DNA from 2 places in the Bacillus sp. SIMBA_154 genome. Region 1 is predicted to be linked to the other one. Evidence: predicted binding sites of a transcription regulator. Region 1 holds the regulator's gene; the other holds the start of a gene.
What was found. The regulator LexA, encoded in region 1, represses DNA repair genes until DNA is damaged. The targets are predictions, from matches to a motif close to CGAACATATGTTCG.
Positions count from the first base shown of each region.

Region 2: a site for LexA is predicted at 3,306-3,319, ahead of R0K30_RS01075 (DNA polymerase IV). Genes of this name have one in related genera too.

Region 1 covers NZ_JAWJBV010000007.1:106,603-112,224, forward strand. Annotated here, with positions in the region: gene R0K30_RS12005 (YneB family resolvase-like protein) at 51-698, opposite strand; gene yneA (cell division suppressor protein YneA) at 716-1,027, opposite strand; gene lexA (transcriptional repressor LexA) at 1,187-1,807, shown strand; gene R0K30_RS12020 (hypothetical protein) at 1,855-2,304, opposite strand; gene R0K30_RS12025 (IseA DL-endopeptidase inhibitor family protein) at 2,599-3,141, shown strand; gene R0K30_RS12030 (STAS domain-containing protein) at 3,174-4,022, opposite strand; gene R0K30_RS12035 (sporulation protein) at 4,159-4,539, opposite strand; gene R0K30_RS12040 (trypsin-like serine peptidase) at 4,813-5,622, opposite strand, start outside.
Region 2 covers NZ_JAWJBV010000001.1:189,957-195,578, reverse strand. Annotated here, with positions in the region: gene R0K30_RS01100 (iron-sulfur cluster biosynthesis family protein) at 1-66, opposite strand, end outside; gene R0K30_RS01095 (expansin EXLX1 family cellulose-binding protein) at 279-986, shown strand; gene R0K30_RS01090 (GNAT family N-acetyltransferase) at 1,004-1,978, opposite strand; gene R0K30_RS01085 (GNAT family N-acetyltransferase) at 1,975-2,454, opposite strand; gene R0K30_RS01080 (YfmQ family protein) at 2,733-3,182, shown strand; gene R0K30_RS01075 (DNA polymerase IV) at 3,334-4,566, shown strand; gene R0K30_RS01070 (YolD-like family protein) at 4,582-4,926, shown strand; gene R0K30_RS01065 (MDR family MFS transporter) at 5,159-5,622, shown strand, end outside.

The DNA.
Region 1 (5,622 bases):
TTTTCTCTAAATACTACTAAATATCATTCATTTTTACAACAATTCACACTTTACGTGGTAAGAGCTTTTTCATATTCTTGATACCTTCTATGCACCGTCGCCTTTGAAATGTCAAAGCCTAGTCCCTGAAGTGTTGCTGCGATTTCGGCGAACGTCATGTTGTTTTTTCTTAATCGAACAATTTCTGAAATCGGTACTTCAATTCGCTCACGGCCAGGCGCCTGCTCACGGTGTTTTAAATTGAGTTCAGGCTGATACCCGCGCTCAACAGCCCTCTTCATTCCCCGCTTAATTTTCAGGTTATGAATTTTTCGTTGATACTCTTCCACGATTCCTACAATCTCAATGACCATCTCATCTGCTTCTGAAAGCTCAAGCTCTCCTCTATGAAAAACACTATACACCTTTACTTTCTCTTTAAAAAGACAATGAAGAAGCGCAATTTTTGCTTGTCCTCTTCCAAGGCGCGTCTCATCCTGAATGAGAACAGCATCTATTGACTCTTCTTTCAGCGTAGCAAGCATATCAAAAACACCATTACGATCTAGATCGTATCCACTCGCTTTTTCTTTAATGACTTTGACCACATTCATCTTGTGCAAAGCAGCTAAAGCTAGCAATTCTTCTTCTTGTCTTTTCAGCGAGGTTTCCTGCTCTTCTTTGACAGTACTGACTCTCGCATAAATGATTGCGTTCATCTCTTCAATCGACCTTTCTACTGTACTGTTGCAAGTTGATATACGACTGGATGCTCTTTTTTGACTGGTATCACAAGGATGTCTCCAGGCTGGATTTCAGTTGAAGCAAGATCATTGTGTTCGGTTACCCAGTCAATAAACGCATTTTTGTCGATTGATTTACTGTCGTTTACTTGATCAGCTAACCCCCAAAGAGTATCACCTGATTGAACCTCTATTTTAACATATTGATTTGGATCATTATGGCTAGTGACTGCGATAAGTGAGAGAAATATGCCAACGATGAATGAGAATACCCCAATAAAAATAATAGATTCTTTTAACCTCATAATGTCATCTCCCCTAACAGAATATGCGTTCGCTCTTTCTGTCATTCATTATAAATACGAACAAACGTTTCTGTCAAACGTTTTTTTCGAACCTATGTTTGTACTGTTAGGAAAAACATGCTATAATTTCTTTAAAATTGACGTTTTGAGGTGCAAAAGATGACGAAGCTATCAAAAAGACAACTCGATATCCTGACATTCATCAAAGAAGAAGTAAAAAGCAAGGGCTATCCCCCATCCGTTCGTGAAATTGGAGAAGCTGTCGGTCTAGCATCCAGCTCAACTGTCCATGGACATTTAGCTAGACTAGAAACAAAGGGTTTAATTAGAAGAGACCCGACAAAACCTAGAGCGATCGAAGTACTAGATGAAGAGGAAATGAATATTCCAAAGAGTGCTGTAATGAATGTACCAGTCATCGGAAAAGTAACAGCCGGCTTGCCTATCACGGCTGTTGAGAATGTAGAAGAATACTTCCCTCTTCCAGAGACTTTTGCAGCGCCAGATGAACAAGTATTTATGCTTGAAATTATGGGAGAAAGTATGATTGATGCGGGTATTTTGGACAAGGACTATGTCATTGTCCGTCAGCAAAGCACTGCCAACAATGGAGATATTGTGGTCGCGATGACAGAGGAAGATGAAGCCACAGTGAAACGTTTTTATAAGGAAGATACACACTTTAGATTACAGCCAGAGAACCCATCAATGGAACCGATTATTTTACAGAATGTGAGTATACTAGGTAAAGTGATTGGCGTATTTCGAAATATTCATTAAAACAAGCCGGTATTTCATCAGTTGCTGATGAGAACCGGCTTTTTCTTTTATGAACAAGAATAAGCAAGAATACTCGAACTTGGGAACGAACCAAATGTAAAGTTCGGCCATATAAAGCCTGTTGTACGGCCAAAAGGCTGTGAGGAAAGCACATACATTAAAAATACTTGACCGTTTCTAAGGAACACAATCGTCCATCTTCTATTACATCCCGCTGCAAACTGAACAGTTTGCTGGCCTCCACTTACACTTTGCCCTGAAATAAGTGACTGCATACTTTGAGGCTGAGAGACTGCTTGCTGATACTGTGAGATGATATGCTGCGGCGGAGCTGGCGGGGCTGATTGTCCGCCTGAACCTTGCCCTGGCCCAGTACCTCCCCCTCCGATTGGAAACCCAGGAAATCCTCCAACTTGAGGAACAGGAAGCGATGGCCATCCTTGTACCTGCCTATCATATAAGTACCCATTCCACATACCTTCATACGGATGATACATATTAAACACCACTTTCTTAGACATTCATCACGACAGTATATGTCATAAATGAAAAAGGGTGTTGAACGTCCAAATAGAAATTTTTCCAAAAGACGTTTTGTTCTTCTGTAGAACGGTTAAATAGTAGTGAAGAAGAAAAAATAAAAAAATGAAAACTTTTTGTCTCGCTCAAACGTTATATAGGTAGAAAGAAAAGAAATAAAAAACTTTTAGATTTAACACTTGTAATATCAATGTAATTATTGTAACATTTGTAACATAAGAAGTTTTCATTTAAAAAAGGAGGCAATCGCCTTGAAAAAATTATTTGTTTTATTAACTGCTATTATGCTTATGATCTCATTACAATCAACAACACTAGCCGCTTCCAAAAAACCAGCCGCTTTAACAAATAAAGAAGCGTTACATATTGCCCTTGATGCACGAGAACACTTTTGGAGTGCGATGTCAGGCTACAAAATTAATGAACATTCAGATTACAAATTAAAATCATTTAGTTATAAAGACATGACATACAACTATCTTTCTAAAACATTTGATACAAAGAAAAAACTAAACAGCTACCTATCTCAAGTTTTCACAAAAGATGCGATCACTCATGGTTTAAAAGACTATCAGTTTATTGTTCATAATAGGAAAATGGCTGTTCCAGTCGGTGACGGAGACAACATGCTCAATTGGGAGAAAGCAACACCTAAACTTGTCTCTAAGAAAAATACAATCCGCACATATGAATTCACAGTCCCAACACTTGATGGACGTGAAGTAAAACGAACTGTCACTTATGAGAAAGTACAAAAGGATTGGAAAGTAACAAAAATTGACGCTGTGATCTAAATAAAAACCAGGCCCGTTACTAGGCCTGGTTTTTATTTAGGAGAAAATTCAGTCATGTGATCTAGCGCGTGGGCAAGTGATGATGCCGTGCGAAATTCATGAAAAGGAAGCCCGAGCTGCACAGCTGTTTGAGCGATTTCTGGTCTGATCCCTGAAATGGTCGTCTCCACCCCAATTAACCGAAGTGACGTGACAAGATCAAACATTTGATGAGCCACCATTGTATCAATAATGACGACACCCGATAAATCAATGCACAAATGCTGAACACCTTTTTGCGAGCACTGTTTTAATGTATTTTCTAATATAATCTTTGCTCTCGCCGTGTCAATGTCACCTACTAAAGGCAATAATGCAATATGGCTTTTTAAGACGATGACGGGAGAGCTCAGCTCATAAATCATATCTCTTTGAGCAACGAGCTGTTTGGTTGTGTTTTTCACATATTGCTGGATGAACACATGGATTGAAATGTTAAACGCCTCTGATATTAAATCATACCAATAAAATATGCGATCGATATCAATATCACCTTGCCGCTGTTTAATAAACTCTTTTAAGTAATGAAGGACCACTCTTTGATTAGACATATATTCTCTGACGACATAATCTAATGGTGTGTTTAAATGTTTCGGATCACTTGCTAAGTCTTCCGACCACTTTTTAAACTCAGTATGTAAATACGTCTCGTCTTCAATAAGAGCACGTATAAAATGCTGATAATAATCTTGATTTTGCCGTTTAAGCTCTGCTATGATGCTCGAATCTGTTGAACGATAAATAGATTCTGGATCATCATCCTCAATTGATTCATACCATGTTTTAGTTAATTTCTCTGCATGTTGCATGAAAAAATCGTATAATGCACGGTTCTTGTCCATAAGCATATGTCCCTTCACATTTTCTTCTTGTCATTATAGATTGATTGTACCACTGAATCTTTTGTCCCTGCTAGCTCGAATACGCTCTATCTGTAAACAAAAAAAGCCCCTCACGAAAGGAGCCTCTTCCCCAGTTTTATTTCACAATAAATAAAATTCTTTTTCCATCAGGATAGCCGCTTATTTGGTGTCCGACCCATGAGCCTGCTCCTCTATTATCTGATGGACTGACATATTGAACACTTGCACCCTTTCCTCCCTCAAGACAAACCGCCATCGGCCATTCATCCCGGTCAAAGCCAGGCTTTGTGGGAATTCCTTTTAACGATTCTTGCCTGCGGACATCTGCCCCGTTTCGGTCAATGGTACACACATCTGAATGCCCTTTTCGAATGGCTTCTTGAATATGACTGCCTGTTTCAGGATACCGTTCCTTTGGAAATTGAATGACATGATCATAACGATCTGCCCCTTTTGCCGCCTGATTCTCTCCAATTCCACTTAATAACACACCCATCCATATCACAAAGCATAGGACGACAGCAGTGAACCAGTCTCTCCTCATCTTCAAAAGCTTGTGACCCCCTCATACTTCTTCAGGTATGATCTTGACTTTAAGGAAATGAGTCATTTTTAATGTATGAGTGGTTAACGGATGACATGTGAAAAAAATGATGATTATGAGCCGCTTGATGAATCTCTCAGATTAGAAAAATAGAAAACCAGCAAATTCTGTTCAAAACAAAAAAGCTCGTCCCCTTTGAAGGAAACGAGCTTTATGCTCTATTTTTTATTGCGCTTTCGCATAGTTTACAAATTCAACAAAGGCTGCTGTAGCTTTTGGACCACCATTGATCGTTCCATTTGAATAGCCTGCGTTATGAACCCCGACGATTTGTTGGTTCTGATCGAGCATCGCAGAACCTGAATTTCCGCTAAACGTATCAATCGTATAGTATGCTAGATTCGTATCTTCTCTCGTCACAGGACCTGACATCTCCCACTGTGACACCTTGCCAGTCGACCTCATTTTATCTCCTGGATATCCAGAAATTTTAATCGTTGTTCCAGTCAGATTTGTCACCTGACGGATGGAGCGGTAACCGACCGTATTTCCGATGTTCGTATCTGTTTTAATGACGGCAAAATCATATTGGCTCGCACCTGTATTGATATATCCGCTTGGGACATAGAATTCAGTCATGTTTGCTGAGCCGTTCACGGCCGTACTATCATTCATGCCTGGATACACAGACCCTTTTGCACTATAGCTTCTCGATGCTGTATTGTACACGCAGTGTCCGTTTGTCAAAATTTTGTTGGGGGCAATGAGTGTACCAGTACAGCTGGACCCGCCAAATGTAATATAAGCAATCGAATTGTATGGCGCAACTCTTGTGTTCGCTACTTTTGTTCTACCATCGTCTCCAATGACTACTTTTGTTTGAAAGTCTTTTAAATATTTTGTTAGTGGTTTTACTTTTTCGCCAACAGTAGAAGAAAGATCATCCACTTTGTCAAAGGATGAGGGGGCTTTCGTATCATTGTGGAAATCACTTGAAGAGATTACCTTTCCATCAGAAGTCACCATGTCATAATC
Region 2 (5,622 bases), on a different contig from region 1:
CGTTTCGTTTCCTGTTTGCTGTTTTTCTATATATGTTTTAGCCAGTTCTGTGATGTGAATATACATGGTGAACATCCTTTTTAAATTGATGCTTACATTGTAACACATAAAACACCATAAAACATGACACACGACTAAATCCGAAAGTCATATTCTTTGAAATACACGCTCTTCTCACTAGGATTATATCTATCTATTGGCTCTTTCTGCTTCTTGTTTTTTAGAATTATACTTATGACGCTACCAATTTCAAAAGAATAAACAGGAGGTTTTAGATCGTGAAAAAAAGATTATCTCTCTGCTTCATCGGGGCACTGATATTGATGTTGAGTTTCGCTGTGCCAAACATGAAAGCGGCATCTGTCCTTGATGAAGTACGAGAAAGCTATGCGACTTATACGGGATCTGGTTACTCAGGGGGCGCCGCATTATTAGATCCTATTCCATCTGACATGAAAATTACGGCTTTAAATCCCCATGACTATAACTATAAAGGGATAAATGCAGCACTTGCAGGGGCTTACCTTGAAGTAAAGGGTCCAAAAGGAAAAACCGTTGTGTATGTAACCGATAAATATCCAGAAGGAGCAAAAGGAGCTCTTGATCTTTCTCCTAATGCCTTTGCCAAAATCGGCAATATGGCAGACGGGAAAATCCCAATTAGTTGGAAAATTATAAAAGCACCGATTAGCGGAAATGTAGCTTACAGAATAAAAGAAGGTAGCAGTAAGTGGTGGGCTGCGATTCAAGTGCGCAATCATAAATATCCGATTATGAAAATGGAATATTACAAAGATGGACAATGGGTGAACATGGAAAAGACAGACTACAACCATTTCCTTGGATTTAATATGGGGTCTACATCTCTTCCTGTTCGAATCACAGACATCCGCGGGGTCATAGTAAAGGATAAATTACCCGCTCTTCCATCTACTGCTGCTTCACAGGCCTATATTGTAAAAGGCCATGTTCAGCTTCCTAATTAACGAGGAAAAGAGGTAGCTTATTTATGAGCTTCCTCTCTTCCTTCTCTATCCCAGTGATATGCCTCATTTTCTATTTCTTTTATGATTTCTTTCTTTCCCGCCATATAGCTTTGTATATCTTCCGGATACTGATTTGCTAATTGTTCCTTGACAGACGCATACGCTGCAGCTCGTTCTGGGTGGACTCTTAAGTAATTTCGAAACAATAAATGTCTTTTCACATCAGGATGATTTCTCTCATAAACATGGACATGATGCGTACGATTCAAACCACCCTTTTGAAAAAAACGTCTCCCTTTTACGCCATTTTCACCTAGCGCTTGATATCCAAGATGTTCAAAGCTCTCTCTTTTTCTATCGATCTCTTTTATATGACTTACTTCTATTAATATATCAATAATTGGTTTGGCAACAAGTCCTTCAACTGACGTACTACCAATATGATGTCCTTCTATCCAGCTCTTTTGAATGATTTGCTTGAGTCGCTGCTTTTCTTGATGGAATTCTTCATGCCCTTCTTTTTTGAATTCGACAACCTCAACCTTTCGCCTCGGTGTCCATTTCATTTTTGATAAGGTGAGCTCTTTTGCAACATGAATCACATTTGTTTCAAGAAATCCTAACTTTTCGTATAGCCTTTTTGCAGGGGTGTTTTTTTGTCCTGTGGTCAGTTCTATAGGAACATTTTTCTCCATAATTGTAGACATAAGTCTTGTTCCAATACCCTGTTTTAGCGCTTTGGGATGCACAGCCAATCGACTAATGATCAAATAATCTTTCTGCTCTTCATAAGAGGCAACACCTAGTAAGATTCCCTTTTGCTCAAAACCAATAAATTGCTCTTTTGCTTTCATTACATCTTGAATGGTCTCTTTTAATGGTGGAAGATCGGCATAGCCAATTTGTTCAGCTTCTTGTTGGTATGCAGCTAGTTGAATATGTAAGATCTGCTTTGCTACCTCTCCTTTTGTTTGATCTAAATTGACAATCATGACATCGCCTCTAACTTTTTCACAAATAACACACGGTCTTCATGCATACCATCATAATCTGAAAAAACCGAAATGCCATCTACTGTTTTATCTCCCTTTTCTATCTGAAATCCGAGCCTTGTATGGTACGCAATGGAGACTTTATTGACAGGAGCTGTGACGGCCTTAATCGTCGTTCTTCCTTCCTTTTCAGCCGCTTCATAAAACGCTTGATAGAGAATTTTGCCGATCTTTAATTTGCGATGGTCTGGATGTACCCCAACAAAGTGAATATACGCTTCATCTGAATGGGATTGCGATAAAAAACCGACTAAAAAGCCGATCAGTTCACCCTTTTCAACGATAACAAAACTTGTTTGCTGAAAATGTTCAAAAAATAGCTTTGGCAATTTTGCGCGTAAATCTCTGCCTCCCCACCAGCTTTGGATGACGGATGTGACGGCGTAAAAATCTGACGGCTTCACTTGACGTATCATAACGACCTCGCCCCTTTTCAATTTCGGCTTTATTTGATCTTTCTTTTTTACAAAAAAACTGTTGTTTCAATAGTCTACCTGTCAGGTGAATTATTTGTAAAGGTCACGTGTCCGCCTTTTTTCGTTTCAGCTTTTTTCATCTTCTTTCAGCCGCCATCTCCTTTTAAATTTTCACACTTATTTCATAAAGTTCACTTTTCGTGCGAAAGTTTCATTCTTTTGTTATGTTAAGATGGTTCATATAGGAAATGTAACAAATGTTATTGGAGATGATGATATTGGTTTGGATTGTTACTTCGCTTGTTGTGTTTAGTCTGTTAAAGTTGCTTGTCACTTCGCTGCCTTCCGGTGTTGTTGAACGCCTTTTTAGTCGTTATGCGGTGCATGCAAAAGTAACAAGTGATCAAACAAATATGACTTTTCAAGGTCGTCCGCTCGATGATCAGCAAAAATCTGAAATCATTCAACATTTTAATGATGCGATCTTTATTGAACGCTATTATATTTATCCTGGTGACGAAGAGCGTTTTCTTCATCCGAATGAAGGGCCGGCGCCGCTTACAATGCAAACAAAGCTTGGCAAGCAGGATGTGACCCTTTATTTGTTTCATTATGATGACCACGTGGATGTGGTGCGGCAGTTTACACATAAGCCAAAGAAAAAGCTGACAGCTTATCGTTTGCGCTCTGAACCGCTCCAAACATCCCACAACATGGCACATGCATGAAAACATGCTCATTTTGCATCAGATTAGACGAAGTGTCTTCCACTTCGTCTTTTTTGTATGGATATACACTCTTTTCTTTGAATGATTTACCAGTATGAATTTCGCCTCCTGACGGTTACAATAAGAACATATGTTCTAAGAGGTGAAAACAATGAATGAACGAGCGATTCTGCTTGTGGATATGCAGTCATTTTATGCGTCAGTAGAAAAAGTGGAGGCTCCTCATTTGGAGGATGTGCCGCTCATTGTCTCAGGAGATCCAGAGCGGCGAAGCGGGGTCGTACTTGCAGCCTGCCCTCTCGCCAAGAAACGAGGCGTACAAAATGCATCAAGATTATGGGAAGCACAGGAGAAATGTCCCGAAGCAGTGGTCGTACGTCCACGTATGCAGCGCTATCTTGATGTCTCTGTCATGATGACAGAACTGCTTGAACAATACACAGACCTTGTCGAACCGTATTCAATTGATGAACAGTTTCTCGATATTACAGGCAGTCTGACACTACTCGGCTCTCCGCGCGAGATCGCTGAAAATATACAAACCACCATCATGAACCAGACTGGCATTTACGCCCGTATTGGCATCGGTCCTAATAAAGTGCTCGCTAAAATGGCCTGTGACCACTTTGCTAAACAAAACACATCTGGCATCTATGAACTCCGTGCAGACCGGGTTGCTGCTGATTTATGGCCGCTTCCGATTGGGAAATTATTTGGCGTCGGCAAACGAATGGAGCATCATTTAAAACGAATGGGCATCAGTACCATTGGGACGCTTGCTACTTATCCATTAGACCGGCTACAAAAACGCTGGGGAATCAATGGGGAGCTCTTGCAGCGAACAGCTTTAGGGATCGATCCCTCACCGGTCACCGTTCACACACATGATCAGCAAAAAGCCGTTGGGCATCATATGACCCTTCCCCATGATTATGCGTCTTTTGAGGACATCAAAGTCGCCCTTATTGAATTGAGTGAAGAAGTGGCAAGGCGTGCACGTTTTAAGCATTATCTTGGGCAAACGGTGTCTGTCGGCGTGAGAGGCGCTGATTTTTCACATCCGACAGGATTTCATAGACAAATCAAGCTTCATTCACCCACACAGTACGGCACAGATATTGCAGAAGCAGCCATACAGCTATTCCAGCAGCACTGGGATGGTCAGCCCATCCGCAGTGTGGGCATTACTCTCTCACAGCTGCAGTCTGACAGCCAATATCAGCTGACTTTATTTGATCACCATCTTAAGAAAGACAAACTCAGCAAAGTATTCGATGCGATTCATATGAAGTATGGTCCTGCTGCATTACTGCACGCTTCGTCACTCACAAGCGCAGGGCAGGCATATCACCGCGCCGAAAAAATTGGCGGACATTATAAATAACGGAGGCAAACAACCATGAATCCCAATAAATTAACACCTGGATACAACATCATGTGGGAATCGAGCCGAATGATGCTGCCAGAGCACCGGGAGCAGCTTCTTGTTCAAAAACGGAAGAAAAAAGAATATACGCCTCCCCCGCTGAGCACCGATCAGCTAGAGGAAATGAATTTTTTGATCACACAGTCGATTACCGAGGATCAAGCCATTTGCATCACGTATGTCTCCTCAGGTGTGAAAGAGCAGTTTTGGGGCTGGGTCAAAGCCATTCATTATGAAACGCAGCGCATGAAAATCGTCAATGATGAAGATGTTCTAAACCTGTCCTTGCAGCAAATTGTCGCCATTGATCTCGATTGATTGTCGTCAAATGACAGTGCGAATCAGCGGAAAGTCATCCGCTTCCTTTTTCTGAAAAATCAATATCCATCAAGGCCTCAAATGCATCGTCAACAAGAAACACGCTCTCCGAATTTGTGACCAGTTCAAGCTTCTCTGCCAGGCGGATGTCTCCTCCATCAAATTGTGTATTTAATTTGCACAATTTTTCATGTATGATTGGAACATCTTACAATCTCAGGGGAGAAACAGCATGAAAAATAACTTACGTACTTTACATCCACTTAGTTGGACGATCATCATCGGCACAATATTTGGCCGAATGGCGACGTCCATGAGTATTCCTTTTTTAGCCGTTTATTTGACTCAAGTCAAAGGAGCCTCAGCCTCTTCAGCTGGGTTAATCATTGCCGTTAGCTCTCTTATTGGGATCGTTGCGAGTTTTTACGGAGGCTATATTTCTGATCGAATCGGCAGAAAAAAGGTCATGCTTCTATCCATCTTCGGTTGGGCACTTGTTTTTGTTGGCTTTGCATTTGCAGATGCCATTTGGGTCTTCTTTATCATGAACGCTTTAAATGGGCTGTGCCGTGCACTTTTTGAGCCAACATCTAAGGCGCTCTTATCAGATGTCACCCCGTCAAGCATACGATTATTTGTTTTTAATTTACGGTATACAGCCATTAACATTGGTGTGATCTTCGGCCCGCTGCTCGG